2 regions of the Micromonospora sp. NPDC002717 genome follow, and region 2 is predicted to be linked to the other one. Evidence: riboswitches for the same ligand, from Rfam matches in the RefSeq annotation. Region 2 holds a riboswitch; the other holds the start of a gene.

Region 1 (14,457 bases), on a different contig from region 2:
GAACGCGCCAGCCGCAAGGGCCGGCCCGACCTGTCCGTGGACCGGATCGTCCGCGCCGCCATCGAGGTCGCCGACGCCGACGGGCTGGCCGCCCTGTCCATGCGCCGGGTCGCCGAGCGCCTCGGCGTCGGCACCATGAGCCTCTACACGTACGTCCCCGGCAAGGGCGAACTGATCGACGTCATGCTCGACACCGTCTACGGCGAGACCGCCCGCCCCGACGACGTGCCCGGCGGCTGGCGCGGCCGCCTCGCACACATCGCCCGCGAGACCTGGGCGCTCTACCTGCGTCACCCCTGGCTGCTGCAGGTCGCCACCACCCGCCCCCCGCTCGGCCCCAACGTCATCGCCCGCTACGAGTACGAGTTGCGCGCCGTCGACGGCATCGGCCTGACCGACCTGGAGATGGACGCCGTCGTCACCCTCGTCTCCGGGTACGTCCACGGGGCCGTGCGCAGCGCCGTGGAGGCCGCCCAGGCCGCCGCGCACACCGGCATGACCGAGGAACAGTGGTGGCAGGCCCACGCCCCCTACCTGGAGAAGGCCCTCGACCCGCGCCGCTACCCCCTCGCGGCGCGGGTCGGCAGCGCCGCCGGTCAGGAGTACCAGGCCGCGAGCGACCCCGCCCGCGCGTTCGAGTTCGGCCTGGCCCGCATCCTCGACGGCGTCGAGGTGCTCGTGGCCGCCCGCCCGGGTGCCGCCGCCGCGGGCGACGACGGATAACCTTGCCGGCATGACGATGCGGCCCATCAGGATCATCGGCGACCCCGTGCTGCGCACCCCGAGCGAGCCGGTGACCAGCTTCGACGCCGAACTACGCGCCCTGGTCACCGACCTGATGGACACCCTGCTCGGCGCCCCTGGCCGCGCCGGCGTCGCCGCGCCCCAGATCGGCGTCAACGCGCAGGTGTTCGTCTACGACGCCGACGGCCACCGCGGCCACCTGGTCAACCCGACGCTGGAGCTGTCGGAGGAGTTGCAGGACGACGACGAGGGCTGCCTGTCCGTCCCCGGGCTCTACTTCCCGACCCCCCGGGCGATGCACGCCACCGCCCACGGCTTCGACCAGCACGGCGAGCCGCTGACGATCTCCGGTAGCGGGTTCCTCGCCCGGGCCCTGCAGCACGAGACCGACCACCTGGCCGGCCGCCTGTACGTCGACACGCTGCGCGGGGACACCCGCCGCCGGGCGCTGCGCGAGATGCGCGCCGGCCGCTTCGACTCGCCCAGCCGCCGCGGCTGAACCGCGCAGGCGCGTCGACACACCGGGCGCGGGCGCCTGCGACCCGCGCGGCTCAGGCGCGTACGCGAACGGCCGCCGGACCCCGACGGGGCCCGGCGGCCGGGACGTCACCCGCGGGGCACGACCCCGCGCGCGGCGGCCGTCACTTCGGCGGGGGAGCCACCAGGCACACCGCCGGCGCCGAGGCGTTGCCCGCGTCGTCCACGCCGACGATCAGCGCGTCGCCGCGCAACGTCACCTTGAAGTCGATGTCGCCGGTGCCGTCCTTCACCCGCGACTGCGCACCCGGCGCCTGCACCAGCTTGATCTTCGTGCCGGCCGGGAACGGCCCGAACCGCACGCTCGGGTCCGCCGCGTCACCGATGAACACCTGCACGGCCGTGTCCACCACGTCCGTCGACGTCAGCTCGTAGAACCCGTCCGGGTTGTAGGAGCCGGGGATGTTGCCACCGCTCGGGTTGTTCGTCGGCACGCACGCCGTCGCCGGCGCGGTGGTGTCCACCACCCGCATCACGGCGGTGTCGCTGCCGGTGTTGCCGGCCGCGTCGGTGGCCGTGCACGTCACCGCCGTCGCGCCGAGCGGGAACGTCGAGCCGGGCGGCGGCACGCAGGCCGGGGTCAGCGGACCGTCGACGTTGTCGGTCGCCGACGCCGGATAGTCGATCACCGCGCCGGCCGGGCTGGTCGCCTCCACCGTCCGGTCGTCGACGACCACGGTCGGCGGGGTGACGTCGTTGACCCGCACGCGGATCTGCTGCGTGAACGCCGGCCCGCCGGAGAGGCCGTTGAGCAGGAAGTCCACCGTGCAGGTCAGCTCGGCGCCCTGCGCGGCGTCCGCCGCCACCGTGATCGTCTCGGCGAACGGCACGTCGGTGCCCGACTGCTGCGTCCGCGACGCCGCGTCGAAGCCCACCGACAGGCCCGCGTCGCACGACGTCACCGTCGGGGTGACCGTGACGTCCAGGTCCCGCAGGCCCGCCAGGATCGCGGCGGTCACCGTGTCGGGGGAGCTGCCCACCAACTGCCCGCCGGTGGCCGACACCACCGCCGTGGCCTGCCCGGTCGCGTCCAGGCCACCACCGCCACCGCTGACGTTCACCGCCAGCAGCCGCGCCTCGTCGGCCTGCAACGCCGCCGTCGCCTGCGCCAGGGTGCGCCCGTTGCTCGGGTCGTGGCTCGGCGCGTCACCCACCAGCACCACGATCCGGCTGCTGCCCGACCGGTAGGCGATCGCCCCGTCGGACACCTCGACCAGCGCGTTCACCCACGCCTCCGGGGTGTCCCCGCCGCCGCCGGCGGCCAGCCCGTTCACCGCGTTCTGCAGGGCCGTCGCGTCGTCGGTCATGTTCTGCCGCACCTGGAACAGCTCCGCGCCGTCCCCGGTGTCCCGGTAGGAGGCCACCGCGAACTGCGCCGACGGCTGCGCCGCGCGCACGTCGGTGATGACCTGCTGCAGGTTGGTCCGTACGTTGGCGATCGCCCCGCCCATGCTGCCGGTCGTGTCGACCAGCAGCACCACGTCGGGCTTCGGCGGAATCGGCGGGGTGGACACCACCTTGCTGACGCCGATCGACGTGCCGGGGTCGGCGTCGCGGTCCACGAGGGCCGGGTTCACCCCGGGCGCCGCCACCGCGGGTGTCGCCAGCGCGGTCACCACCGCCGTCACGCCGGCGAGCAGGCTCACCGTCCGTGTTCGCCGCCAGGGCACTGCTGCTGTTGCCATGCGTTGCTCCTTCAGCTCCGCCGCGCGACGCACGCGCGACCTCTGCCGGGAGACGCTAGGGCCGGGGCGGGCCCCCGCCGGTCCGACACCAGCAGCGTCCAGCGTCGGGTTCCCGACCCCCCTGGACGGCCGTACATGCAGGTGGAAAGGTTTTCACGTCGGCCCTCGGCCGGTTGTCCGGGCCACGTCGCCGGACGGTCGCACCGCCGCGCCGGCCGGGCGCGAGCGCCGGGCCGTGCGGCCCGTGGTGACCGGACGACCGGCCGTCACCGCCCGCGCGCGGTCAACGCGTACTCGCCGTAGTCGGCGACGCGGGTGAAGCCCAGGCGCTCGTAGAGCCGCACGGCCGGCCCGTTGTCCGCCTTCACGTTGAGCGTGACGTGCGTGACGGTGGTCAGCAGCCGCCCGCACAGCGCGGCCACCGCCGCCGCGGCCAGCCCGCGCCCCCGGGCCCGGGGATGGGTGGTCACGTTGCCCAACGCCGCCACCCGGTACGCCGGCGAGAACACGTGCACCCCGGCGACGGCCACCACCTCGCCGCCCTCGCGGATGCCCACGTACTGGCCGGTGTCCAGCATCCGCGGGTCGAACCAGTTGCCCGGGTAGGCGTCCGCGTACAGCCGGTGCAGCGCCGGCAGGTCCGCGGCGTCCAGCACCACCCCGGCGGGCGGGGTCGCGGCCAGCCGGGCCGGGTCGGTCAGCGCCATCTTGTGGTGCGGGCCGGCCGGCTCCATCCGGTACGCCCCGGCCAGCGCCGGCTCCAGGCCCGGGGACAGGTGCGCCCACAGCCGGGCCGGCAGCACCGGCGCCAGCTCCCGCAGCAGCGCCGCCAGCTCCGCGACCCGCGGCGGCGCCGCGAACGCCAGCAGGGTGGGCGGGTCGGCCCCGTGGTACAGCAAGGCCACCTCCTCGCCCCGGCGGAACCAGGAGGTGTGCGGCCAGAAGAAGTCGTCCAGGTCGCCCAGCTGGTAGGCGTGCAGCACCGGGTCGCGTTCCAGCAGCCCGGCGAGGACGGCCCGGTCGTGTTCGGCGCGTACCGGCATCCGCTGATGATCACACATCCGCTCGGGCGGCCCCCGGCCGGTGCGCCCCGTGGGCGCGGTGGCGCGGGTCAGCAGCCCGTGGAAGGCGCGGCGGGGAGGTTCTCGTCCGCCCAGCGGGCCAGCGCGTCGAGGGCCGGCACCAGCGCGGCGCCCCGCTCGGTCAGCTCGTAGCTCACCCCCAGCGGCGGGCCCTGCCGCACCGTCCGGCTGACCAGCCCGACCCGGACCAGCTCGCCCAGCCGGTCGGACAGGACGGACTCGCTGATCCCGGGCAGGGCGCGCCCCAGCTCGGCGAACCCGGCCGGGCCGTCGGCGAGGGTGCCCAGCAGCATGCCGTTCCACCGCTTGCCGAGGAACGCGAAGGCCCGGGTGATGCCCCCGTGGCACGCCCGACGCGCGCCGTCGACCTCCCGTTCGACCGTCATGGTCCCAGGATACGGCGGGGACCGACAGACCGGGGGACTACTAAAAAGCTAGCTGCTACTGTCGTCGTAGCCAATCAGTCCGTTGCCTGGAGATGCCCCGATGACCGACGTCTTTTCGCCCCTGATCACCCTGGACCCCGAGGCCCAGGCACAGCTGTTCACCGACGCCCGGACCGCCAACGCCTTCACCGACGAACCCGTCACCGACGAGCAGCTCCAGGCGATCTTCGAACTCGCCAAGTTCCCGCCCACCGCCGTCAACGCCCAGCCCCTGCGCATCCTCTTCGTCGGCCCGGGCGAGGCCCGCACGCGCCTGGTCGCCCACATGAGCGAGGGCAACCAGGCCAAGACCAGCACCGCGCCCATGGTCGCCGTGCTCGCCGCCGACACCGACTTCCACGAGTTCATCCCGCAGGTGTTCCCGATCCGACCGCAGCTGCGCGACGACCTCGCCGGCAACCTCGAGGCCCGCGAGCAGATGGCCCGCTTCAACGCCACCCTGCAGATCGGCTACTTCCTGCTCGCCGTCCGCGCCGCCGGCCTCGCCGCCGGCCCCATGGGCGGATTCGACGCCGCCGGCGTCGACCGGGAGTTCTTCACCGACTCCACCTGGAAGAGCCTGCTCGTGGTCAACATCGGCCGGCCCGCCGAGAACGCCTGGTTCCCGCGCCTGCCCCGCCTCGGCTACACCGACGTCGTCCGGCACGCCTGACACCACCCACCGGCGCCGAGGCCGGCCGTCGCGCCCCGGAGAAGCGGCCAGTCCGCGGAAACCGGCACCGGGGCCGGCCTCGCACCCCGGGAGAGCGCTGGCGAAGCGGCTGCGACGGTGGCGGGCGACGGTCAGGTCGACGCCACCCACTGGTCGTAGCCGAGCTTGCCCACCAGCGCCAGCACCACCACCAACAACACGATCCGCACGAAGCCGGAGCCGCGCCGCAGCGCCATCCGCGCCCCGAGCGCGGCTCCGGCGATGTTGCACACCGCCATCGCCGCACCCAGCAGCCACCACACGTGCCCGGTCGCCGCGAACACCACCAACGCCCCCAGGTTCGTGCCCGCGTTCACGATCTTCGCCATCGCCGAACCGTGCACGAAGTCCGCACCCACCAACGCGGTGAACGCCAACACCAGGAACGTCCCCGTGCCCGGCCCGATCAACCCGTCGTACAGGGCGATCCCCACACCCGCCACCGCGACCACCGTGACCACCCGCCACCGCGTCCGCCGCTCCGGCTGCGCCACCACCCCCAACCGGGGCCGCAGCACCACGAACACCGCCACCGACACCAGCACCGCCAACACCACCGGCCGGTACGCCGACGCCGGCACCGCCCCCGCCAGAGCCGCACCCAACCCGGCGCAACACACCGCCAACCCCGCCGACGGCCCCGCCACCGCCCAGTCGATCTTCGTACGCCGCGCGTACGTCACCGCCGCCGTCGTCGTACCCGCGATCGCCGCCAGCTTGTTCGTCCCCAACGCCGACGCCACCGGCATCCCCGGCGCCGCCACCAACAACGCCGGCAACAGCAACAGCCCCCCACCCCCCACCACGGCATCGACCCAACCGGCCATGGCGGCCGCAGCGAGCAGGGTGGTCAGCGACAGGGGGTCCACGGGCCGCCATTCTTCCCACCGCCGCCCGCCCCACGAGACCCCTTGTGGCCAGCCTCACCAGCAGTCACGGCACAAAGAGCCCGAGCCCCGGCCGGGACGGGCAAGGCTCAGGCCAGCAGGTTCTCGATGAGGTCGGCGGCGCGCGAGGTGCCACCCTCGGCCCGCGCGCCGACGCGGAGCAGCGCCGAACGGCGGGCGACCTGCGCGTCGGTGACCAGGTCGTGCAGGGCCGCCCGCAGGGTCTCGGCGGTGGCTTCGGGGGTGTCGATACGGCGGGCCACGCCCAGTTCCACGAGCCGGTCGGCGTTCATGAACTGGTCGACGGCCTGCGGCACGGCGATCATGGGAACGCCCGCCAGTAGTCCTTCCCCGCAGCCGCCCATGCCAGCGTGGGTGACGAACGCGTCCGCCTGCTCCAGGATCGCCCGCTGCGGAACCCAGGAGTGCACCTCGACGTTCGGCGGGATGTCGCCGAGTTCCCGCGGGTCGGTGTACCGGCCGATCTGGAGGACGACGTGCCAGCCGGGCAGGTTGCCGTAGGCCGCCAGGCACTGGCGGTAGAACTCCGGCTGACGGGTGTACGCCGAACCCAGGGAGATCAACAGCACGTGCTCCGCGTCCGCCGGACGGGTCCAGCCGTCCGCGCCCGCACGTGCGTCGAAGCAGGGCCCGACGAAGGTCACCCTGTCGGTGTCGACCCGGTCGCCGTGTGGCTGCATCGCCCGGGTGATCAGCGCAAGGACCCGCGGGGGGCGACCGGAGAAGGCGTCCACGTCGGTGGTGCACGCCCCGCAGTCGGCGAGCCACCGGGCGAACTTCGCCCGGTACGCGTCGGCGCCCGGCATCTGCCGCAGGTGCGCCACGACGTCCTGTTCGTAGCCGTCCCAGGCCACGAACGTCGGAGACAGCTGCAGGACGGGCCGGTCCTGCGATTCGGCGAGGGCGCGCGCGGCGTAGGCGCCGATGTCGTACAGGTACAGGTCCGCCGGGTCGGGATCGTAGGCGGCGCGCAACTGGGGGAGTGCCCGGATGGCGTCGTCCAGGAAGAGCCCCATCGCGGCGATGGGGTCGTCGGGCCAGTCGTTGTCGGCGACCGGCAGTTCGGACGTGCAGGGGACGAGTTCGGCGCCGGTGGCCGCGACCAGGTCGGCCACCGCCGGGTCGTTGGCGTAGGTCACGCGGTGGCCGCGGGCCACCAGCTCGCGGACGACCTCAAGGCTTGGCAGGACATGGCTGACGGCGGGGATGCCGACCATCGCGATGTGGGCGCGGCGACGGGACACGGAAGACACGGAAGCTCACTCATTTCAGCTCTACGGCGAAGGGGACACCGCAAGCCAGCGCACCGCCGCCCACCGAGAAGGCACGGTCGGAGGGGGCGCACATGGACATGCGGGAGGGAAGCCGGGGCGCTGCCCCGACCGTGTCAGCCGTAGATCTGATGGAAGTACATGCCCGCGACTCTAGCCACGCCCAGGCTTCCGGGCACCACATTTTGCCGCCGACAGCCCCCCAAACACCTTGATGTCGGGGTACTCCTTGGAGTACGGAAGTACCTACAGCTGATCTTGCAGAGGTCAAGCCGGTCACCAAGGGCAGAACTCCGCCCCGACCGGCCGGTACCGCCGCGATCGGGGCGGTAGTGCATCCGCTGGCCACCGTCATCGAGGAGGGCCGGGGCCCGTCCTCGATGAGCGGCGTGCTGGCCGGCGTCGCCTACCGCCTGCTGCTGGCCTGGCGACGGGGCCCCGGCCCGCGCCTAGCGCAGATGCCGGGCGAAGAACGCGGCCGCGTCCTCCCCTGCGAACTGCGGGACACCGGTGTGTCCGCCCATGTTGGCGTGCAGCGTTTTCTCCCTGGAGCCGAAGGCGTCGAACAGGTCCAGGGCCGCCTGCCGGTCGTTGCCTTCGTCATCCCACTGCAGCAGGACATGCAGCGGAATGGTGACCTGTCGGGCCTCCTCGAACATGGTGCGAGGCACGAAACTCCCGGCGAAGAAGCCGGCGGCCACGATGCGCGGCTCGGCCACCGCAAGCCGGATGCCGACCGAGATCACTCCCCCCGAGTACCCGACCGGGCCGCCGATCTCGGGCAGCGACAGGAGGGCATCCAGGGCGGCCTGCGATTCCGGGACCGCCTTGTCGACGAGCGGGAGGATGAGGGCGTCGATGATCTCGTCGCTGACCGGCTCGCCGGCCTCCAGAGCTCGGCGCAGGTCGGCGCGGGCCTGCTCGGCGGCAGCCCAACGGGGCCGGGCACCGCTGCCGGGGAGCTCGATGGTGGCCGCGGCGAAGCCATCCGCCGCGGCGCGCCGGGCCCGCGCCACCAGGCGGGGGTACATCCTCTGCAGTCCGAGCGGGGGGTGGCCGAGCAGGATCAGCGGGACCGGTGCGGACGCGGATGTGGGCGTCCACAGGATGCCGGGGATCTCGCCGAGGGTGAACTCACGTTCGAGGACGCCGTCATCGAGGCGCTGTTCGGAAGTGAATCGCATGGTCGTGCCTTTCGGGAGTGCTCGTGAACGGCGCTCCCGGACGACCTATCGCCCGACCGTGACCCCAGAGGGGAGCACCCATGTCGAAACGTTCACGGGTACCACCTCCTCGGTCTCTCGCACGGCCTCCGGAAACTAGCAGCGCCGCCGCTATCCACCAAACGTATTTCTGTGCAGGCTCCGTGGCCGGATGCCACGGACAGGCCGCATGCGGTTACGGTGCGATTGGAGACGTCCCACGCAGGACGATGCGCCCGCACAGGAACTCCTGCCCGCGCGTCAACCGCGCGCAGTGTCCGGGGCGGCGACCTCCAGATCGGCGATGCTGCCCGACATGATCGTCCGTACGTGCTCGGTGATGTGCTCCACGGGCCAGTCCCACCAGGCCACCGCCAGCAGCCGGGCAACGTCCTGGTCGTTGTAGCGGGTGCGGATGAGGCGGGCCGGGTTACCGCCGACGATGCCGTAGTCGGGCACGTCGCTGGTAACCACGGCGCCCGAGCCGACGATCGCGCCGTGCCCGATCCGTACGCCGGGCATGACCGTCGTGCCGTAACCGAACCAGACATCGTTGCCGACGACGGTGTCCCCTCGGCTCGGCAGCCCGGTGAGCAGGTCGAAGTGTTCCGCCCACGAGCCGCCCATGGTCGGGAAAGGGAAGGTCGAGGGGCCGTCCATCCGGTGGTTGGCACCGTTCATGACGAACCGCACTCCCGTGCCCAGCGCGCAGAACTTGCCGATGATCAGCTTCTCCGGCCCGTAGTGGTAGAGCACGTTGCGCGTCTCGAACGCGGTCGCATCGTCCGGGTCGTCGTAGTAGGTGTACTCCCCGACCTCGATCAGCGAGGACTTCACCAGCGGCCGGAGCAACACCACCCGCGGCTGCTCAGGCATCGGATGGAGGACCGTCGGGTCGGCAGGCACAGGCACAGAAGAAACTCCCATCGGTTGCGGGCCCGTGTCCGCTCCATGATCGCGGCACCACGCCGTCCCAGGACATCGATTCACCGCCGCGGCGTGACTCATCCGCCGAAAAACTCGACCGGGCACCCCGGCCCGCACCACCGTCACCGACCCCGCCGCCGACGCAACCACACACCCACCGCACCCAACGCCACGAACAGCACCACCGAGCACCACAGCACCTTCAACACCCGGCAACCCTCCCACGGCCACGTAGGGTGCAAACGTGCGCCTGGCCACCTTCAACCTGCTGCACGGCCGGTCCCTCACCGACGGCCTCGTCGACCCCGACCGGCTCACCGCCGCCGTCACCGCCCTCGACGCCGACGTCCTCGCCCTGCAGGAAGTCGACCGCGACCAGAGCCGCAGCGGCAAACTCGACCTCACCGCCATCGCCGCCCGCGCCCTCGGCGCCGACGAACACCGCTTCGCCGCCGCCGTCGTCGGCACCCCCGGCGAACAGTTCCGCCCCCTGCGCCACGACGACGACGGACACGGCGAACCCTGCTACGGCGTCGGCCTCGTCACCCGCCACCGCGTCCGCAGCTGGCAGGTCACCCGACTGCGCCCCGCCCCCGTACGCTCACCCGTCTACGTCCCCGGGCCCGGCGGCGGACTCACCCTCCTGCACGACGAACCCCGCGTCGTCCTCGCCGCCGTCCTCGACACCCCACACGGCCACCTCACCGTCGCCGCCACCCACCTGTCCTTCGTCCCCGGCTGGAACGCCCACCAACTCCGCCAGACCGTCCGCGCCCTACGCACCCTGCCCGCGCCCCGCATCCTCCTCGGCGACCTGAACCTCCCCGCCGGCCCCGCCCGACTCCTCACCGGCTGGCGCCCCCTGGGCCGCCGCCCCACCTACCCCGCCGGGCAACCCCGCGTGCAACTCGACCACATCCTCGCCGACCGCCACGGCATCAACCGGCTCCCGCCCGTCACCGCCGTACACACCCCCCTGTCCGCCATCTCCGACCACCGCCCCCTCCTGGTCGACCTCGGCTGACCACCTGTGGCAAGCTGAACCCGACGCGACTGGCGGCCAGGGGATGGCAACAACCATCGGGGAGCTCCACGAGCAGAGGTCGACCGCCTGGGCCTCCGCTGACAGAGGAGCACCATGCCCACCGCGCGACTCCTGCCCGGCGCCCCCGTCGCCGAACGCATCCTCACCGACGTCGCCGCCGGCGTCACCGCCCTGCGCGCCGCCGGCGTCACCCCCAGCCTCGCCACCATCCTCGTCGGCGACGACGACGCCAGCGCCGGCTACATCCGCATCAAACAGCGCCAGGCCGCCGAACTCGGCTTCGACTCACCCCACGTCCACCTGCCCGCCACCGCCACCCAGGCCGACCTGCACCGCGCCATCGCCGACTTCAACACCGCACCCGACGTCCACGGCCTGCTCATCCAGCACCCCATCCCCGGCCACCTCGACTACGACCGGGCCCTGCAGACCATGGACCCCGACCTCGACGTCGACGGCATGCACCCGCTCAACATGGGACGACTCGCCCTCGGCCTGCCCGGCCCGCTGCCCTGCACCCCCGCCGGCATCGAAGCCCTGCTCGCCTTCCACGACATCCCCGTCGCCGGCCGCGACGTCGTCATCCTCGGCCGCGGCGCCACCCTCGGCCGCCCCCTCGCCCTGCTGCTCACCCAGAAACGCCACACCGCCAACGCCGCCGTCACCGTCGTCCACACCGGCGTCCCCGACTGGGCCACCCACACCCGCCGCGCCGACATCCTCATCGCCGCCGCCGGCGTCCCCGGCATCATCCAGCCCGAACACGTCCGCCCCGGCGCCACCGTCATCGGCGGCGGCGTCCGCTACGAAGGACGCCGCCTACTGCCCGACGTCGACGAGACCTGCGCCGACGTCGCCGGCGCCATCACCCCCCGCGTCGGGGGAGTAGGCCCCACCACCGTCGCCATGCTCTTCCGTAACGCCCTGGACGCCGCCCGCCGCGCCACCGGTCACCTCTGACATCGTCCGGCCCGGCGGCGAACGCCCTCGACGCCGGGCCGCCGTGACCCCGGTCCACCCCGATCACCCGCGGGCCACACCCCGGCGCCGGCACCCCGGTTCCCGGGTCAGGACGCCGGGGGAGCGGGACGCTCGCCCGGCTCCACGCGGGCCCCGCACACCAGCTCGGTGACCCCGCCGAGACCGGCGAACGCGAGCACCGGACAGTCACGCCCCCTCCCGCGCCGACGGAAGGACGAACCCGGCAAGGACCGCCGCCCCCACGCAGGCGAGGCCGTTCACCCACACCGCGACCCCGACCCCCTGCAGCACACCCGACGCACCGGCGCCGCCCCCGGCGACCGCTGTCACCACCGACGACATCACCGGCACACCGAGAGTGATCCCGACCTGCTGACTCATCGTCGCCAGCCCGGTCGCCAAACCCTGCTCCTCGGCCGGCAGCCCCGAGGTGGCCGTGACCATGAACCCGACGATCGCCACCAGATTCGCCACCCCACCGACGAACGTCGCCGCCAGCAACACCACCAGCCACACCCGGTCGGCACCCAGGAACGCCAACGGCAACGTCGCCGCGGCCTGCACCGCGAACCCCACGACGATGGCCCGCTTGCCGCCCATCCGGGCGAGCAACCGAGGCGCCACCATTCCCCCCACCACCGTCCCGACCCCCAGCACCGCGAACGACAACCCCGCCGCGAGCGGCGAATAGCCCAGCACGTCCTGCAGGTACAGGGTGAGCAGGAACACCAGCGACGTCTCCGTCGCGAACGCGAGCATCCCCGCCACGTTCCCCCAACCCACACCACGGCGGGTCAGCACACGCACCGGAACGAGCGGCTCCGCCACCCGCCGCTCCACCATCCAGAACACCGCCAGCAACACCACCGCCGCCAGCAGCGACCCCCACGCCCGCGAATCACCCCACGAACGCCGCCCGGCCTCGGTGAGCCCGTACACCAGCGCCAGAAGACCACCGGTCACCGCCACCGCACCCGGCACGTCCAGCCGCGGACGCCGCTGCGGCCGGCTCTCCGCGAGCACCGCCGGCGCAACCGACAGCACCGCCGCCGCGACCACGACGTTGATGAAGAACGTCCACCGCCAGCTCCACAGATCCGTCAGCACACCGCCGAGAACGGCCCCGGCGGTGAACCCGGCAGCCATCAACGCACCGTTGAGCCCGAGCGCCCGCTCACGCGCCGGCCCCTCCGGAAACGACGTCGTCAACAGCGACAGCGCCGCCGGAGTCACCGCCGCCGTCGCCAGACCCTGCACCACCCGCGCCGCCAACAACACCCCCGCGTCGTCCGCCAGCCCACCAACCAGCGACGACACCCCGAGCGCCGCCACCCCCACCAGGAACAGCCGACGCCGACCGAACAGGTCCGCAACCCGCCCGAACAGCAGCGTGAACCCCGCCGCGCACAACGCGAACGCCGTCACCACCCACTGCAGCGCCCCCAACGACAGACCCACGTCCCGACCGATCGCCGGCAACGCCACGTTCAGGATCGAGAAATCGACCGCCAACGTGAAACTCGCCGTCAACAACACCAGCAGCGCGAGCCGCTGACGGCCCGCCCCACCCCCCTCGACCCGCACCGCATCGACGACCGACGCCGCATCGACCCTCACCATGACCAGGCTTCCCTCTCCCGGGACGACCCCATGCCGCCCGTCACCCGGACACGCTCGCCGCCCACCCGCAAGCCAGCCAGACCCCTGACCCACGCAGCACCACGCCGCCTAGCACTCCCAGGGCCAGGCACGCCCCTGGCCGGGCCACCACACCGCCGGCAACAATGCAGGCATGAACACAGGGCGACCCTCCGGCGACCTCCCCGCATTCCTCCGGTCCCGCCGAGCCCGACTCACCCCCGAGGACGTCGGCATCACCTCCTACGGCCTCCGCCGCGTCCCCGGACTACGACGCGAAGAACTCGCCCAACTCGCCGGCATCAGCCCCACCTACTACATGCGCCTCGAGCAGGGCCAGAGCACCAACGCCTCCGACGCCGTCATCGACGCCCTCGCCCGCGCGCTGCGACTCACCGCCGACGAACGCGCCCACCTGACCGACCTCGCCCGCCCGACCCGCGCCCGCCGCCGCCGTCCACCCCGCCCCGAACACGCCCGCGGCACCACCATCCGCCTGCTCGACGCGATGCCGACCGTCCCCGCCGTCGTCATGGGACGACGCACCGAAGTACTCGCCTGGAACCGGCTCGGGCACGCCCTGCTCGCCGGCCACCTCGACCCCACCGCACCCGCCCGACCCGCCGACCGACCCAACCTCACCCGCATGCTCTTCCTCGACCCGCACACCCGCGAACTCCACCGCGACTGGCACCAGGAAGCCTGCCGCGCCGTCGCATCCCTGCGCCTGGTCGCCGGCCGCCACGTCGACGACCCCGCCCTCAACGAACTCGTCGGCGACCTCTGCGTCCACAGCGACGAGTTCGCCGCCCTCTGGGCCAGCCATCCCGTCCACGGCTGCAGCACCGGACGCAAGCACCTGCACCACCCCGTCGTCGGCGACGTCGACGTCGACTTCGAGGTCCTCCACACCGCCGACGACACCGGGCAACGCCTCATCGCCCACGTCGCTGCCGACCCCCGCTCCGCCGCCGCACTGAGCCTGCTCGCCACCATCGAGAGCGGCGACCAACCCCACCCCGGCCAGGACGACCGACACCACAGCGCCACCCGCTGACCCGCCTCGCGGCGCTCACCGGCCCACGAGCTGCTCCACCGTCGCCCACCACCCCGGCAGGAACGCCAACACGTCGTCCGCCCGCCGCCGCCGATCCGCCGCCGACGACACCCCCAGATCCGCCACCGCCGCCTCGAACGCCGGCACCAACTCCACCCCCCGCCCCGGCGCGTCCACCGCCAGCACCGCATGACACCGCGCGTACGTCGCCACGATCCAGAACATCGCCTCCCGGTGCCACCC
Region 2 (14,457 bases):
GAACAGGTTGAACAGCGTGGTGATCTGGCCGCTGGCCAGCCACATCGGCGAGTGCGACAGGTGCCGCAGCAGCGGGTACCCGGCCGTGCGGAAGTCGGCGGCCAGGGCGAGGATCTGCGCGTAGAAGCTCTCCCGGTGGTGCACCAGCTTGGGCGTGCCGGTGGTGCCGCTGGTCTGGAGGAAGGACTCCGGCGCGGGCGGCCGCGCCGGCAGGTCGTCCCCCGCCGTGGGGGGCCCGGCGGCGGTCAGGTCCGGGCCCGCGCCGCCCGGACCCAGGCAGAAGACCGGCACGCCGGGCAGCCCGGCGGCCAGCCCCGGACCCAGGCTCGCGGGGTCGCGGGCGTCGTAGACGAAGGCGTCGGGGCGGGCCAGCCGGACGAACTCGTCCACCTCGCGGCGGGAGGTGACCGGCGCGATCCACATCGTCCGGCAGCCCAGCAGGTGCAGGGCGAGCTGCACCAGCGGCCCCTCCACCGGGTTGCCGAGCGCGACCAGCACCCCGTCGCCCGGCCGTACGCCGTGCCCGCGCAGCGTCGCGGCCAGCCGGCGCACCTCGGCGGCGACGTCGGCGTAGCTGAGCCGGCGCCCGCCGCCGACCAGCGCCTCCCGGTCACCGAAGTCGGCGAACAGCTCCAGTGCCCGGTGTGCGTAGCTGTCCCGTCGCTCCGGTCCGTCAGTCATCCCGCAGCCCCCATCGGCGAAAAGGAGTGGCCGTCCGCCGGCCGACCCGGGGACGTGTACACCGCGTCGGCGGGCCAGCTCGCCGGCGCGGCGGGTGGGCGCGCCTCGGCGACCGCACCGCCGCCGTCCGTGAGCGTAGGCACCACCGCCTGTCACGGGACAGAGACCGAACGGCGTTCCGGCCGGACCGGAGGACATTTGATCACGTCGATCAGGTTGATTGACGCCCGTAAAACGGGGCGGCTAGGTTTCTGGACCATCGTCCAGGCGGTGCCGTCAGCGGACGGCCCTGGGCTGCCAACGATGGAGGTTCAATGTCGACCCCGAAGAGATGGCCTGTCATCGCGTCCGCGGCCACGCTGTTGATCGCGGGAACCCCGGCGGTGGTGGCCAGCGCCGGCCCGCCGGACGCCGAGGCGGCCCGCCAGCAGCGGACGGTCTGGGCGGGCAGTTGGGCGGCCGCGGTCACCCGGGGCAACGCGACCGGCCTGACCAACAACGGCCTCAACAACCAGAGCGTCCGGATGGTCGTGCACACCAGCGTGGGCGGACCGCAGTTCCGGGTGCGACTGAGCAACATGTACGGCGAGCAGGCCGTCAAGGTCGGCCGCGCCACCGTGGCGAAGCCGAACACCGCGACCCCCGACGACCTGTCCGACATCGACACCTCGACCCTGCGGGAGCTGACCTTCGACGGGGCCACCTCCGCCACCATGAACCGCGGCGCCGAGCTGCTCAGCGACCCGGTCGCCCTGCCCGTCGGCGACCAGCAGGACCTGGTGGTGACCCTGCACTTCCCGACGCCGACCGGGCCGGTGACCTTCCACGGCCAGTCCCGGCAGACCAACTTCATCGGCGCCACGGACCTCACCTCCGCCGCCGACGGCGCCGGGTTCACCATCCGGCCGAACTGCTGCTGGTTCTTCCTGTCCGGCATCGACGTGCAGCGCCGGCACAGCCCCGGGTCGGTGGTGGTCTTCGGCGACTCGATCGCCGACGGCAACGGCAGCACCGTCAACGCCAACAAGCGCTGGCCGGACCTGCTCGCCGACCGCCTCGTCGACGCCCGCCCCGACGTACGCACCCCGGGCGTGCTCAACCTGAGCCTGGCCGGCAACCGGCTCAACCACGAGGGCACCGAGCCCGGCGCGGGCGGCTTCCCCGGCTATTACGAGCTGGGCCCCAACGCCCTGGCCCGGCTCGACGAGGACGTCTTCGCCCAGACCGACGCCCGGACCGTCATCACCCACCTGGGCATCAACGACATCTGGATGTCGGGCGACTCCGCCGAGAGCATCATCGCCTCGCTGCGGCAGGTCAACCAGCAGGTGAAGGCGCGCGGCCTGCGCAGCCTGGTGTCGACGCTCACCCCGTACGAGGGGCACGGCAACCCGGGGGTGTGGACGCCCGAGAAGGAGGCCACCCGGCAGGCGGTGAACGCGTGGCTGCGCGGCAGCGACGAGTTCGACGGGCTGCTCGACTTCGACCGGGTGCTGCGCGATCCCGCCCAGCCCAGCCGGCTGCTGCCCGCGTACGACTCGGGTGACCACATCCACCCGAACGACGCCGGCAACCAGGCGATGGCCGACGCCGTGCCGCTGCGACTGCTCGGCCTTTGACATCCGGCGCGGGCGGCGGGCAACCCCCGCCGCCCGCGCCACCGTTCCTGGGGGAGACCGATCGACCGTGGACGTCACGCAACTGCTGACCCGTCTCTACAGCGACGAGGGCCGGCAGGACCCGTATCCCTGCTACGCGGGGCTGCACGAGCTGGGGCCGGTCAGCCCGGTTCCGGCGCGCGCCGAGCACCGGTCGGTCGCCGCCGTCGCCGTCGGCTACGACCTGGTCAGTCAGGTGCTGCGCGACCCGGAGTGGTACAAGCAGCCGCCGCCGGGCTGGCAGGAGCAGGAGGTGCTGCGCACCCTCCAGACCTCGATGATGTTCGTCAACCCGCCCGACCACACCCGGATGCGGGCGGTCTTCGCGAAGACCTTCACGCCGCGCCGGCTGGGCGCGCTGGAACCGGCCGTGCACCGGGTCGTGGACGGACTGCTGGACCGGATGGCCGACGCCGGGGAGACCGGGTTCGACTTCGTGGCGGAGTTCGCGTACCCGATGCCGGCCCTGGTGATGGCCGAGTTCATCGGCATCCCCGCCGGTGAGCTGGACTTCTACCGGCAGCGGGTGGAGCGGATCGACGAGTTCCTGGACGTGGCGGGCAAGACCCCGCAGCGGCTCGCCGCCGCCAACACCGCCGCCGCCGAGCTGCGCGACTTCTACGCCGACCTGATCGCCCACCGGCGCCGCCAGCCGGGCGAGGACCTGATCAGCGGGCTGGTGGAGGCGGTCGACTCCGGCGACGTGGGGCTCAGCGCCGACGAGCTGGTCAGCAACCTGATCGTGCTGTTCAACGCCGCCTTCGTCACCACCGTCTACATGTTCAGCAACGGCCTGCCGCTGCTGCTGGCGCACCCCGACGTGGCCGCCGCGCTGCCCGGCGACGACACGCTGGCCCGGGGCGCCGTCGACGAGATCCTGCGGCTGGAGGCCCCGGTGCACTTCCTGGCCCGGGCCGCGCCCCGGGACACCGAGCTGGGCGGGGTGCCGGTCGCGGGGGACGAGAACGTCCTGCTGATCATCGCCGCCGCCAACCGCGACCCGGCCCGGTTCCCCGAGCCGGACCGCTTCGACCCGCGCCGGCCCGGCCCGCCGTCGCTCGCCTTCGGCGTCGGCCTGCACTTCTGCCTCGGCGCGGCGGTGTCCCGGCTGGAGGGTCGGCTCGCGCTGCCGAAGCTGCTGGCCCGCTTCCCCCGGCTCGCGGTCGCCGAGCCGCCCACGTACAGCGGCAGCCTGTTCCTGCGCGGCATCGACAAACTGCTGGTCCACCCCGGAGGGGAGGCCGCGTGAGCGTCCACCCGCAGGTCGCGGCGTACCGGGCCGCCCGCGAGTCGGCCGGCATCCCGCCGCTGTACACGCAGACCCTCGCCGAGGCCCGCGCCGCCGACCTCGCCGCGATCCGCGCCGGCGGCGGCGCGGTCGAGCCGGTGCACGACGTACGCGACACGCACGTGCCCGGCCCGGCCGGCGACCTGCCGGTGCGTATCCACCGGCCGGCGGGGGAGGGTCCCCTGCCCACCCTGGTCTACTTCTTCGGCGGCGGCTGGACGCTGGGCAGCGTCGACACCGCCGACGGCATCTGCCGGCGGCTGGCCAACGCGGTGCCCTGTCAGGTGGTCACCGTCGGCTACCGGCTGGCCCCGGAGCACCCGTTCCCGGCCGCCGTGCACGACTGCCACGCGGCGGCCCGGTGGATCGCCACGCATCCCGAGGAGTTCGGCGTCGACCCGCGGCGGCTGGCGGTCGGCGGGGACAGCGCCGGGGGCAACCTCGCGGCGGCCGTCACCCTGCTGGCCCGCGACGGCGGCGGGCCCGCGCTCGCCGCCCAACTGCTGGTGTACCCGAACACCGACCAGACCGGGGAGCCCGGCGGCGACGGCGAGGACCCGCTGCTGTTCAACCGCCACTCGGTCGCCTGGTACCGCGGCCACTACTTCGCCGACCCCGCCGACGCGCGGCACCCGCTGGCCTCGCCGCTGCTCGCCGAGGACCTGAGCGGCCTGCCACCGGCGCTGGTGGTCACCGCCGAGCACGACCCGCTGCGCGAGGAGGGGGAGCGGTACGCCCACCGGCTGCGCGACGCGGGCGTGCCCACCACCCTCGCCCGGTACGCCGGCATGATCCACGGCTTCTTCGCCATGCCCGGCGCGTTCGACGACGGCCGCCGCGCCCAGGACCGGGCTGCCGCCTTCCTGCGGGAGCGGTTCGGTCTCCCGACCGGCGCTGCCGGCCCGGGAACGGTGGCGGCGGCTGCGGCTTCCCGGCCGGCGGCGGGGACGGGGGCGAACGATGGCTGAGACGGTGCTGCCCCGGCAGGACGTGCCGGCCGGCGAGCCGCCCGCGCCCGCCGGCCTGGCCGACTTCGCCGAGCGGGCCCGGGCGGTGCTCCCGCCCGAGGTGTGGGACTTCGTCGACGGCGGCAGCGGCACGGAGACCACCCTCGCCGCCAACCGGCGCGCCCTCGACCGGGTGGCCGTGCTGCCCCGCGTGCTGCGCGGCGTGGCCGCCCCGCGTACCGACGCGCGGCTGCTCGGCGCCTCCTGCGCCCTGCCGGTGGCGGTGGCGCCGATGGCGTACCAGCGGCTGGTGCACCCCGACGGGGAGACGGCGCTCGCGGCGGCGGCCGGCGCGGCCGGCGTGCCGTACGCGGCCAGCACGCTGAGCAGCGTGCCGATCGAGGAGATCGCGGCGACCGGCGCGGCCGTCTGGTTCCAGCTCTACTGGCTGCGGGACCGGGCCCTCGTCGCGGAGCTGCTGGACCGGGCGCACGCGGCCGGGTGCAGGGCGCTGATGGTCACCGTGGACGTGCCGATCCTGGGCCGACGGCTGCGCGACGTCCGCAACTCCTTCGCCATTCCGCCGCACGTCGTCGCCGCCAACCTGCCGGCCGGGCGGGACGCGCTCGCGCACGCCGCCACCCCGGGCGTCTCGGCCGTCGCGGCGCACACCGGCGAGGTCTTCGCGCCCGCGCTGAGCTGGGCCGACCTGGACTGGCTGCGGGGCCGTACCGCCCTGCCGCTGGTGGTGAAGGGCATCCTGGACCCGCGCGACGCGGAGCTGGCGGCGGCCGCCGGGGCGGACGCGGTGGTGGTCTCCAACCACGGCGGCCGTCAGCTCGACGGCGCACCGGCCACCGCCACCGTGCTGCCCGAGGTGGTGACGGCGGTGGCCGACCGGTGCGAGGTGCTGCTGGACAGCGGTGTGCGCGGCGGCGTTGACGTGCTGCGCGCGCTCGCCCTCGGCGCGCGGGGGGTGCTGGTCGGCCGGCCGTTGCTGTGGGCGCTCGCCGCCGGGGGCCGGTCGGGGGCGGAGACGGCGCTGGAGTTGCTGGCCGGCGAGTTCCGCGACGCGCTGGCGTTGGCCGGCTGTGCCGACCCGGCGGCCGTCCGCGAGTTGCGCGTGCTGAGGGAGGGCTGAGCGGTGGCCGAACCGGTGGACCTGCACGTCGCCGACCTGCATCCGGCGGTCGACGACCCGGCGCTGAACTCGATGAACTTCCTCAACGAGGTGGCCCAGCACTATCCCGACGCGGTGTCGCTGGCGGCCGGCCGGCCGTACGAGGAGTTCTTCGACGTCGCCGCGCCGCACCGGCACCTGGAGACGTTCCGCCGGCACCTGGCCGACGACCTCGGGCAGAGCCCCGAGCAGGTGCACCGGACCCTGTTCCAGTACGGCCGCACCAAGGGCATCGTGCACCACCTCGTCGCCCGCAACCTCGCCGTCGACGAGAACATCACGGTCGACCCGGAGGCGGTCGTGGTGACCGTCGGCTGCCAGGAGGCGATGTTCCTGGTGCTGCGGGCGCTGCGGGCCGACCCCCGCGACGTGCTGCTCGCCGTCGCCCCGACGTACGTCGGGCTGACCGGTGCCGCGCGGCTGCTGGACCTGCCGGTGCGGCCGGTGGCCGGCGGCCCGGCCGGGGTGGACCTGGCCGACCTGCGGGAGAAGGTGCGCCGGGCCAGGGCGGCGGGGCTGCGCCCACGCGCCTGTTACGTGATGCCGGACTTCGCCAACCCGTCGGGCACGAGCATCGGGCTGGCCGACCGGCGGCGGCTGCTCGACCTCGCCGCCGAGGAGGACCTGCTGCTGCTGGAGGACAACCCGTACGGCCTCTTCCCGGCCGGGGACGCGGGGCGGCTGCCGACGCTCAAGGCGCTGGACACCGCGCGGCGGGTGGTCTACCTGGGTTCGTTCGCCAAGACGGTGCTGCCCGGCGCGCGGGTGGGCTACGTGGTCGCCGACCAGCGCGTCGCCGGCTCCGACGGCTCGGTGGGCCTGTTCGCCGACCAGCTTGCCAAGATCAAGAGCATGGTCACGGTGAACACCTCGGCGATCGCCCAGGCGGTGGTCGGCGGCGCGCTGCTGGAGCACGGGTGCAGCCTGGTGGCCGCCACCGCCCGGGAGCGGGCCGCGTACGGCCGGAACCTGGGCCACCTCGTCGACGGCCTGGCCCGGCGCTTCCCGCCGGGCGCGTCGCCGGTGCGCTGGAACGTGCCGGCCGGCGGGTTCTTCGTGGTGGTCACGGTGCCGTTCGCGGTCGACGACGCGTTGCTGCACCGCTCCGCCCGCGAGTACGGGCTGCTCTGGACGCCGATGGCGCACTTCTACGACGACGGCGCCCCGGTCGACGCGCTGCGCCTGTCGGTCAGCGCGGTCACCCCGGAGCAGATCGACCTGGGCCTGGACCGGCTGGCGGCGCTGGTCGCCGACGAGACGACCGAGCGGTCGCGGGCGCTCGCCGTCACCCCGCAACCGGCCCGGTGATCTCGCCGGAGCCGCGCGGGGTCAACCGGCTCGCGACCAGGTGACCGATGGGCGGCGATGCCCGTCGGTGGGTGACGGTGTCCACAGTCGGCGGTAAGGCCCTGCCGTCTCGGCGTTGACACACCGCGTTCACCGCATGGCAAAGCGCGACTGCCGGTGTTCCGCCGTCCTTCGTGGACACCCATAATGGACGTCATGATCGCTTGGGAGTACGCGTTGCTGGTCCGCCGCTATCAGGGGCAGGGCCGCAATTTCCATGTCAGCTTCATCTGGTACGGCCCGGACGGGTCGCGCCGGGACATCACCGCGTACGGCGACACCGCGATCGCGCACCTCAACCGGGCCGGCCGGGAGGGCTGGGAGCTGGTCTCCGCCGCCGAGGACGTGAACAACATCCAGGGCAGCACCGAGGTGCACCGCTACCACCTGAAGCGGCCCATCGCCTGATCCGGGGAGGGACGGACGGTCCGTCCCAGCGGTCCTGGTCCAGGACCGGTTCTCGCTCATCTGTCGGCTCCTCATCCGCGGGGTGACGCGGGTGTGGAGGGGGCGCCGAGACCACGCGTATCGACGCATCGGGATCAACGACTGCGGTAGCGTTGCCTCCCGCCGCCGCTGACCGGCCGCCCCGCCCGGGCGCCGGAGCGGCGCGGCGGGAGGGGGAGCGGTGACGCAGCCGGCAGCCGGTGTACCCCGGCACGTCGTCGTCGGGGTCGACTTCGGCACCCTCTCCGGCCGGGCGGTCGTGGTGGACGTCGCCGACGGCGCCGTGCGCGGCGAGGCCGTGCACGCGTACCGGCACGGGGTGATCACGGAGCGGCTGCCCGACGGGACGCCGCTGCCGCCGGACTGGGCGTTGCAGCACCCCGACGACCACCGCGAGGTGCTCCGGGTCGCGGTGCCCGCCGCGCTGCGGGCCGCCGGCGTACGCGCCGAGGACGTGCGCGGCATCGGCGTCGACGCCACCTCCTGCACGATGCTGCCCACCCGCGCCGACGGCACCCCGCTCTGCGAGCTGCCCGAGCTGGCGGGCCGGCCGCACGCGTACCCGAAGCTGTGGCGGCACCACGCGGCCCAGCGGCAGGCCGCCCGGATCAACGACGTCGCCGCCGCGCGCGGCGAGACCTGGCTGCCCCGCTACGGCGGCCGGGTCTCCGCCGAGTGGCAGCTCGCCAAGGCGCTGGAGGTGCTGGAGGAGGATCCGGCGGTCTTCGACCGCGCGGAGCGTTTCATCGAGGCCGCGGACTGGCTGGTCTGGCAGCTCTGCGGCCGGGAGACCCGCAACGTCTCCGCCGCCGGCTTCAAGGGGCTGCGGCAGGACGGGCGGTACCCGTCGGCGGAGTTCCTGCGCGCCGTGCACCCCCGCCTCGACGGGCTGCTGCCCCGGATCGACGGCCCGCTGGCGCCGCTGGGCGCCCGGGCGGGCGGGCTGACCGCCGAGGCGGCCCGGTGGACCGGGCTGCCGGTGGGCACGGCCGTCGCGGTCGGATCCATCGACGCGCACGTCACCGCCGCGGCGGCCCGCGCGGTCGAGCCGGGCCGGATGCTCGCCGTCCTCGGCACCTCCACCTGCCTGATCATGAACGCGGCGGCGTACCACGAGGTGCCCGGGGTCTGCGGCGTGGTCGACGGCGGCGTCACCACCGGTTCCTGGGGCTACGAGGCGGGGCAGAGCGGCGTCGGGGACATCTTCGCCTGGTACGTCCGCACCGGCCTGCCGGCCGACTACGCGGACGAGGCGCGCCGCCGCGGGCTGAGCCCGTACGAGCTGCTGGACGCCCTCGCCGCCGAGCAGCCGGTGGGCGGGCACGGGCTGCTGGCGCTGGACTGGCACAGCGGCAACCGGTCGGTGCTCATGGACCACGAGCTGAGCGGGGTGCTGGTGGGGCTGACCCTGGCCACCCGGCCGGAGGAGATCTGGCGGGCGCTGCTGGAGGCCACCGCGTTCGGCGCCCGGACGGTGGTCGACGCGTTCACCGCCGCCGGGGTGGCCGTCGACGAGCTGACCGTGGCCGGCGGGCTGACCCGCAACCGGCTGCTGCTGCGGATCTACGCCGACGTCATCGGCCGGCCGCTGCACGTGGTCGACTCCGCGCACCCGGCGGCGCTGGGCGCGGCGATCCACGCGGCGGTCGCCGCCGGGGCGTACCCGGACGTGCCGGCCGCCTCGGCGGCGATGGGCGCCGCCCGCCGCGAGACCTGGCACCCCGACCCGGCCCGGGCAGCCGCCTACGGCGAGCTGTACGCGGACTACCGCGCGCTGCACGACCACTTCGGCCGGGGCGGCACCGATGTCCTGCACCGCCTCCGCGCCCGCCGCCACCGCACCCACCGCCCCTGACGAGCCCACCCCGCGCCGCTGGACGGGGGCGGGACGGGGACGCCCCCGCGCGGCCGGGCCGGGCGGGGGCGTCGGGGCGGATGCCCGGGTCAGCCGAGGTCGACGGCCGGGTAGAGCGGGAAGCCCGTGAGCAGGTCGCTGGCCTGCTTGCCGACCCGGTCGGCGACGGCCGGGTCGAGGACGTACTTGGCCTTCGACGGGGTGCCGTCCGGGTTCGCGCCCGGCCGGGTCTGGCTGAGCACGGTGTGGATCAGCTCGGCCGTCTCGTCCATCTGCGCCGGGCCCAGCCCCCGGGTGGTCAGCGCCGGGGTGCCGACGCGGATGCCGGAGGTGTACCAGGCGCCGTTCGGGTCCTGCGGGACGGAGTTGCGGTTGGTGACGATGCCCGAGTCGAGCAGGGCCTGCTCGGCCTGCCGGCCGGTCAGCCCGTAGCCGGTGACGTCGATGAGCACCAGGTGGTTGTCGGTGCCGCCGGTGACCAGCTTGCCGCCCCGGCGCAGCAGCCCCTCGGCGAGGGCCTGGGCGTTGGCGACGATCCGCTGGGCGTAGTCGGCGAAGTCGGGGCGGCGGGCCTCGGCCAGGGCGACGGCCTTGGCGGCCATCACGTGCGGCAGCGGGCCGCCGAGCACCATCGGGCAGCCCCGGTCGACCTGGTCGGCCAGCTCGGGCTGGCAGAGCACCATGCCGCCGCGCGGGCCGCGCAGCGACTTGTGCGTGGTGGTGGTGACGATGTGCGCGTGCGGCACCGGGTCGAAGTCGCCGGTGAAGACCTTGCCGGCGACCAGGCCGGCGAAGTGCGCCATGTCGACCATGAAGGTGGCGCCGACCGAGTCGGCGATCTCCCGCATGATCCGGAAGTTGACCTTCCGGGGGTACGCCGAGTAGCCGGCGACCAGGATCAGCGGCTTGAACTCGCGGGCCGCCTCGGCGACCTTGTCGTAGTCGACCAGCCCGGTGGCCGGGTCGGTGCCGTAGCTGCGCTGGTCGAACATCTTGCCGGAGATGTTCGGGCGGAAACCGTGGGTGAGGTGGCCGCCGGCGTCCAGGGACATGCCGAGCATCCGCTGGTTGCCCAGCTCCCGGCGCAGCGCGAACCAGTCCGCCTCGGTGAGGTCGTTGACGTGGCGTGCCTGGGCCTTCTTCAGCGCCGGGGACTCCACCCGGTCGGCCAGGATCGCCCAGAACGCGACCAGGTTGGCGTCGATGCCGGAGTGCGGCTGCACGTACGCGTGGGCCGCGCCGAACAGCTCCCGGGCGTGCTCGGCGGCGAGCGCCTCGACGGTGTCCACGTTCTGGCAGCCGGCGTAGAAGCGGCGGCCGACGGTGCCCTCGGCGTACTTGTCGCTGAACCAGTTGCCCATGGCCAGCAGGGTGGCCGGGGAGGCGTAGTTCTCGCTGGCGATGAGCTTGAGCGACTCGCGCTGGTCGGCGAGCTCGGCGCCGATGGCGTCGGCCACCCGAGGCTCGACGGCGCGGATCACCTCGAGGGCGCTGCGGAAGGCGGTGGATTCGGCGTTCGGCGACGACATGCGACCTCCAGTGACGTGCGGAAGGCCCAGGCGCTCGGCATGCGTCCTCATGACGGGACCGCTTCCCGATGGTTCTCCATCCCCACGCGCCAGTCACGGCCCACCGCCGATCCTACCGGGTCGGCCGGGCGCGCCCCGGCCCACCTGGGGACCGCCGCACCCGCGGTGTGGTGCATCGACGGGCCCGCGCCCCGCGCGGTTCGCGGTCGTCCCCGGCCGCGCATAGGATCGCGGTCATGGCAGGGGAGGACGGCGGGGGTGGCAGCCTGCTCGCCATCAGCGACCTGCACGTGGGGCACCCGGGCAACCGGGCGGTGGTGGAGGGGCTGCGCCCGGGGTCGCCGGACGACTGGCTGATCGTCGCCGGGGACGTCGGCGACACCGTGGCCGACGTCGAGTGGGCCCTCGGGCTGCTCGGCGACCGCTTCGCGCGGGTGGTCTGGGCGCCGGGCAACCACGAGCTGTGGACCCCGCCGGCCGACCCGGTGGCGCTGCGCGGGGTGGCGCGCTACCAGCACCTCGTCGACCTGTGCCGGCGCCTCGGCGTGCTGACCCCCGAGGATCCGTACCCGGTGTGGCGGGGGTCGGGCGGGCCGGTGCTGGTGGCGCCGCTGTTCCTGCTCTACGACCACAGCTGGCGCCCGGAGGGGTTCGACAGCCCGGAGGCGGCGCTGGCCGAGGCGTACCGGACGGGGATCGTCTGCACCGACGAGTTCCTGCTGCACCCCGACCCGTACCCGAGCCGGTCGGCGTGGTCCGCCGCCCGGGTCGCCGAGACCGCCCGCCGGCTCGCCGCGCGGGAGCCGGGGCTGCCGACCGTGCTGGTCAACCACTGGCCGCTGCTGCGCGAGCCGACCCGGATCCTGCGCTATCCGATCTTCGCCCAGTGGTGCGGCACCGAGGCCACCGCCGACTGGCACCTGCGCTTCGACGCCGCCGCGGTGGTCTACGGCCACCTGCACATCCCCCGCACCACCTGGCACGACGGGGTGCGGTTCGAGGAGGTGTCGGTGGGCTACCCGAGGGAGTGGCGGTCCCGGGCCGTACCGCCGGCGCTGCGGCGGATCCTGCCCGCGCCCCCGGCGTGACGGCGGGCCCCGGCGCACCGGGGCCCGCCGGAGTCGGTCGGCTCAGGCCGTCACGGCGTCCAGCGACTTCTTGATCGCCTTCGGGTCGGTCGGCCTGCGCGGCGCGTCCGCGCGCAGCTCGATCATCCGCTCGCCGATCTCCTGGAGCTGCTTACGGCCGAGCGCCTCGCGCACCTTCGGGAACCACTCCTGCTCCTCTTCCTCGACGTGGTGCAGGACGCTCTCGATCAGCACCGTGGTCTTGGCGTTGAAGCGCTCGTCGTCGGCGTCCATGGCGAACAGTTCGGCGCAGAGCACGTCGGCGACGTGGTGCTCCTCGTACGACTCGAGGATGTCGTCCTCCAGGTCGGGCAGGAGCTTGCGGACCTCCGGGTACATCACCTCGTTCTCCAGGTAGGTGTGCACCGTGAGGGCCTCCAGGATCTGGCTCACCAGCTTCTGCCGCCGCGCGGCCGGTCCATCCTCGGCATCCTGGAACGCCTTGAACAGGCGGCGCATCTCCTTGTGGTCCTCTTTCAATAGGACGATGGCATCGGTGGACACCGTTGACCTCCTCGGCTCGTCGGACGCCTCCTCCCGTACCCCGGCCGTGAGCAGCGAAAACGGGTGGGGCCCGGCGGATCACCGCCGGGCCCCACCACGGGTCGTGCCGTGCTGCTACTTCACCACGTTGTACGCGTTGACCATGCCGGCGCCGTAGAAGCCGTTGCGCTGCCCGCCGGAGCAGGTGGCGTCGTAGGCGTTCGGGCCGGCCGCCATCAGCGGCACCGGGTTGTAGACACCGGCGGGGCAGGAGATCGCCTCGGCGGTGTTGCCCAGGAAGGCCGACAGCTGGCCGGGGGTCATGCCCGGGTGCGCCGACAGGGCCAGGGCGGCCACGCCGGTCGCGTGCGGCGAGGACATCGAGGTGCCCTGCTTGTAACCCCAGCCGTTGGTCTTCGTGGTGGTGTTGTAGGTGGTGGACAGGATGCCGTCGGCGGGGGTCGAGCGGACACCCTGGGTACGGAAGCGGGTGTCGCCACCCGGCGCCGTCACGTCGACCGTGCCCTGGCCGTACGAGGAGTAGTAGCTCTTCTCCCCGGTCGGGCCGACCGCCGACACCGTCACCACGCCCGGCGCCTCGGCCGGCAGGTCGAGGCAGGCGTTGGTGAGGTCCTCGCGGACCTCCGGCGTCCCGTTGTTCGGGCTGCCCTCGTCGGTGATCTTGTGGGCGAGGTCGAAGTTCGAGTTACCCGCGGACGCCACGTGCAGCACGCCCTTGCTCTGCGAGTAACGGATCGCCCGCTGGACGGCCTTCCACACCGGACGCTGGCGCGCGTCGTTGCGGCAGTTGAGCTCCCACGGGTCGATGTAGTAGCTGTTGTTGGTCAGCTGCATGCCCTGCTCGGCGGCCCACATGAATCCGCAGACCGCAGCCTCCGGGAGGATGTAGCCGTCGTTGTTGACCACCTTGACGGCGGCCACCTTGACGCCCGGGGCGACGCCGGTCACCCCCTTGCCGTTGACGGCGGCGGCGATGGTGCCGGCCACGTGGGTGCCGTGGTCGGAGTTGGTCGGGTTCCAGGCGGATTCGGTGGTGTCGGAGACCCCACCGATGCAGGACGTGCTCTTGTCCTTCGCGATCTGGTCCTTCAGGTCATCGTGGCTGGAGGAGATGCCGCTGTCCAGCACGCCCACCACCACGCTGGCGCTGCCGGCGTTGACGGCGTGGGCCTGCGGGACGTCGATCATCGGCATGTCCCACTGCTGACCGAACATGGGTTCCTTGGTCGGGTCGGCGGTGGTGTTCGCCACCTCGGCGGCGGAGACCTCGATGGTCTCGCCCTCGTCGAGGGCGGTGCCCAGGCCGGCGGTGGACGCCACCGAGTCGACGCCCGCGCCCGCCACGTCCGTGACGAAGTCGGGGTTGGTCGACCGGACGACGAGCACGCCGATCTGGTCGTAGCTGGCCACCACGGTGCCCTTGGCGGCGGCCACGCGGGCAGCCGCCTTGTCGGTCTTCGCGCCCTGCGGGGCGAGCACCAGGAACGTGGTGTCCGGGCCGGCGGCCGACGCCGCCGGGGCCACCCCGCCGGCGACGGCGAGGCCGACACCGAGCGTCACGGCGGACGCGGCAGCCAGTGTCTTGCGACGGAGGTTCTTCACACAGACTCCCAGGGGATGTTTCCAGCCGGGCACGCCCCCTGGCAGGGAGCGGCCGGCGGGAGGCGGGCGGGGGTGCCCTCCTCCGACCCACAGCGTAGGAGCCGGATGTGGCGTTACACACAGCCGTTCGGTCAGACAAGGAAGTGTCAGACGGTGGCGAGGGTGTGGGGAATCTCGTCGAGCAGCTCCCGGGCGAGGAACCCGATCCGGCCGAACCGCGGCACCAGCCGCTGGCCGCTCACCGCGTGGGCGAACGCCGCCCAGCACGCGGCCTGCGCCGGCTCGGCGCCCC

The links. Region 2 has a riboswitch for ZMP and ZTP ahead of ABT006_RS17620 (glycine hydroxymethyltransferase). Riboswitches for the same ligand answer to the same signal wherever they lie in the genome.
Region 1: linked by a shared signal. The riboswitch ahead of ABT006_RS12335 (bifunctional 5,10-methylenetetrahydrofolate dehydrogenase/5,10-methenyltetrahydrofolate cyclohydrolase) and the one ahead of ABT006_RS17620 (glycine hydroxymethyltransferase) in region 2 are both predicted to bind ZMP and ZTP.

Annotation. Positions count from the first base shown of each region.
Region 1 is NZ_JBEOVW010000006.1:286,287-300,743, reverse strand. It holds gene ABT006_RS12390 (TetR/AcrR family transcriptional regulator) at 1-723, shown strand, start outside; gene def (peptide deformylase) at 734-1,243, shown strand; gene ABT006_RS12380 (VWA domain-containing protein) at 1,386-2,966, opposite strand; gene ABT006_RS12375 (GNAT family N-acetyltransferase) at 3,233-4,009, opposite strand; gene ABT006_RS12370 (winged helix-turn-helix transcriptional regulator) at 4,078-4,434, opposite strand; gene ABT006_RS12365 (malonic semialdehyde reductase) at 4,535-5,146, shown strand; gene ABT006_RS12360 (sulfite exporter TauE/SafE family protein) at 5,278-6,054, opposite strand; gene ABT006_RS12355 (macrolide family glycosyltransferase) at 6,162-7,310, opposite strand; gene ABT006_RS12350 (alpha/beta hydrolase) at 7,814-8,548, opposite strand; gene ABT006_RS12345 (CatB-related O-acetyltransferase) at 8,828-9,493, opposite strand; gene ABT006_RS12340 (endonuclease/exonuclease/phosphatase family protein) at 9,738-10,517, shown strand; ZMP/ZTP riboswitch at 10,533-10,617, shown strand; gene ABT006_RS12335 (bifunctional 5,10-methylenetetrahydrofolate dehydrogenase/5,10-methenyltetrahydrofolate cyclohydrolase) at 10,632-11,498, shown strand; gene ABT006_RS12330 (MFS transporter) at 11,706-13,139, opposite strand; gene ABT006_RS12325 (helix-turn-helix domain-containing protein) at 13,312-14,214, shown strand; gene ABT006_RS12320 (hypothetical protein) at 14,230-14,457, opposite strand, start outside.
Region 2 is NZ_JBEOVW010000010.1:191,647-206,103, forward strand. It holds gene ABT006_RS17580 (class I adenylate-forming enzyme family protein) at 1-681, opposite strand, end outside; gene ABT006_RS17585 (SGNH/GDSL hydrolase family protein) at 1,023-2,300, shown strand; gene ABT006_RS17590 (cytochrome P450) at 2,368-3,588, shown strand; gene lipP1 (LipP1 family hormone-sensitive lipase) at 3,585-4,595, shown strand; gene ABT006_RS17600 (alpha-hydroxy acid oxidase) at 4,588-5,715, shown strand; gene ABT006_RS17605 (aminotransferase-like domain-containing protein) at 5,719-7,062, shown strand; gene ABT006_RS17610 (hypothetical protein) at 7,249-7,509, shown strand; gene araB (ribulokinase) at 7,730-9,403, shown strand; gene ABT006_RS17620 (glycine hydroxymethyltransferase) at 9,493-10,932, opposite strand; ZMP/ZTP riboswitch at 10,950-11,039, opposite strand; gene ABT006_RS17625 (metallophosphoesterase family protein) at 11,169-12,020, shown strand; gene ABT006_RS17630 (hemerythrin domain-containing protein) at 12,063-12,563, opposite strand; gene ABT006_RS17635 (S8 family peptidase) at 12,678-14,165, opposite strand; gene ABT006_RS17640 (NAD(P)H-hydrate dehydratase) at 14,312-14,457, opposite strand, start outside.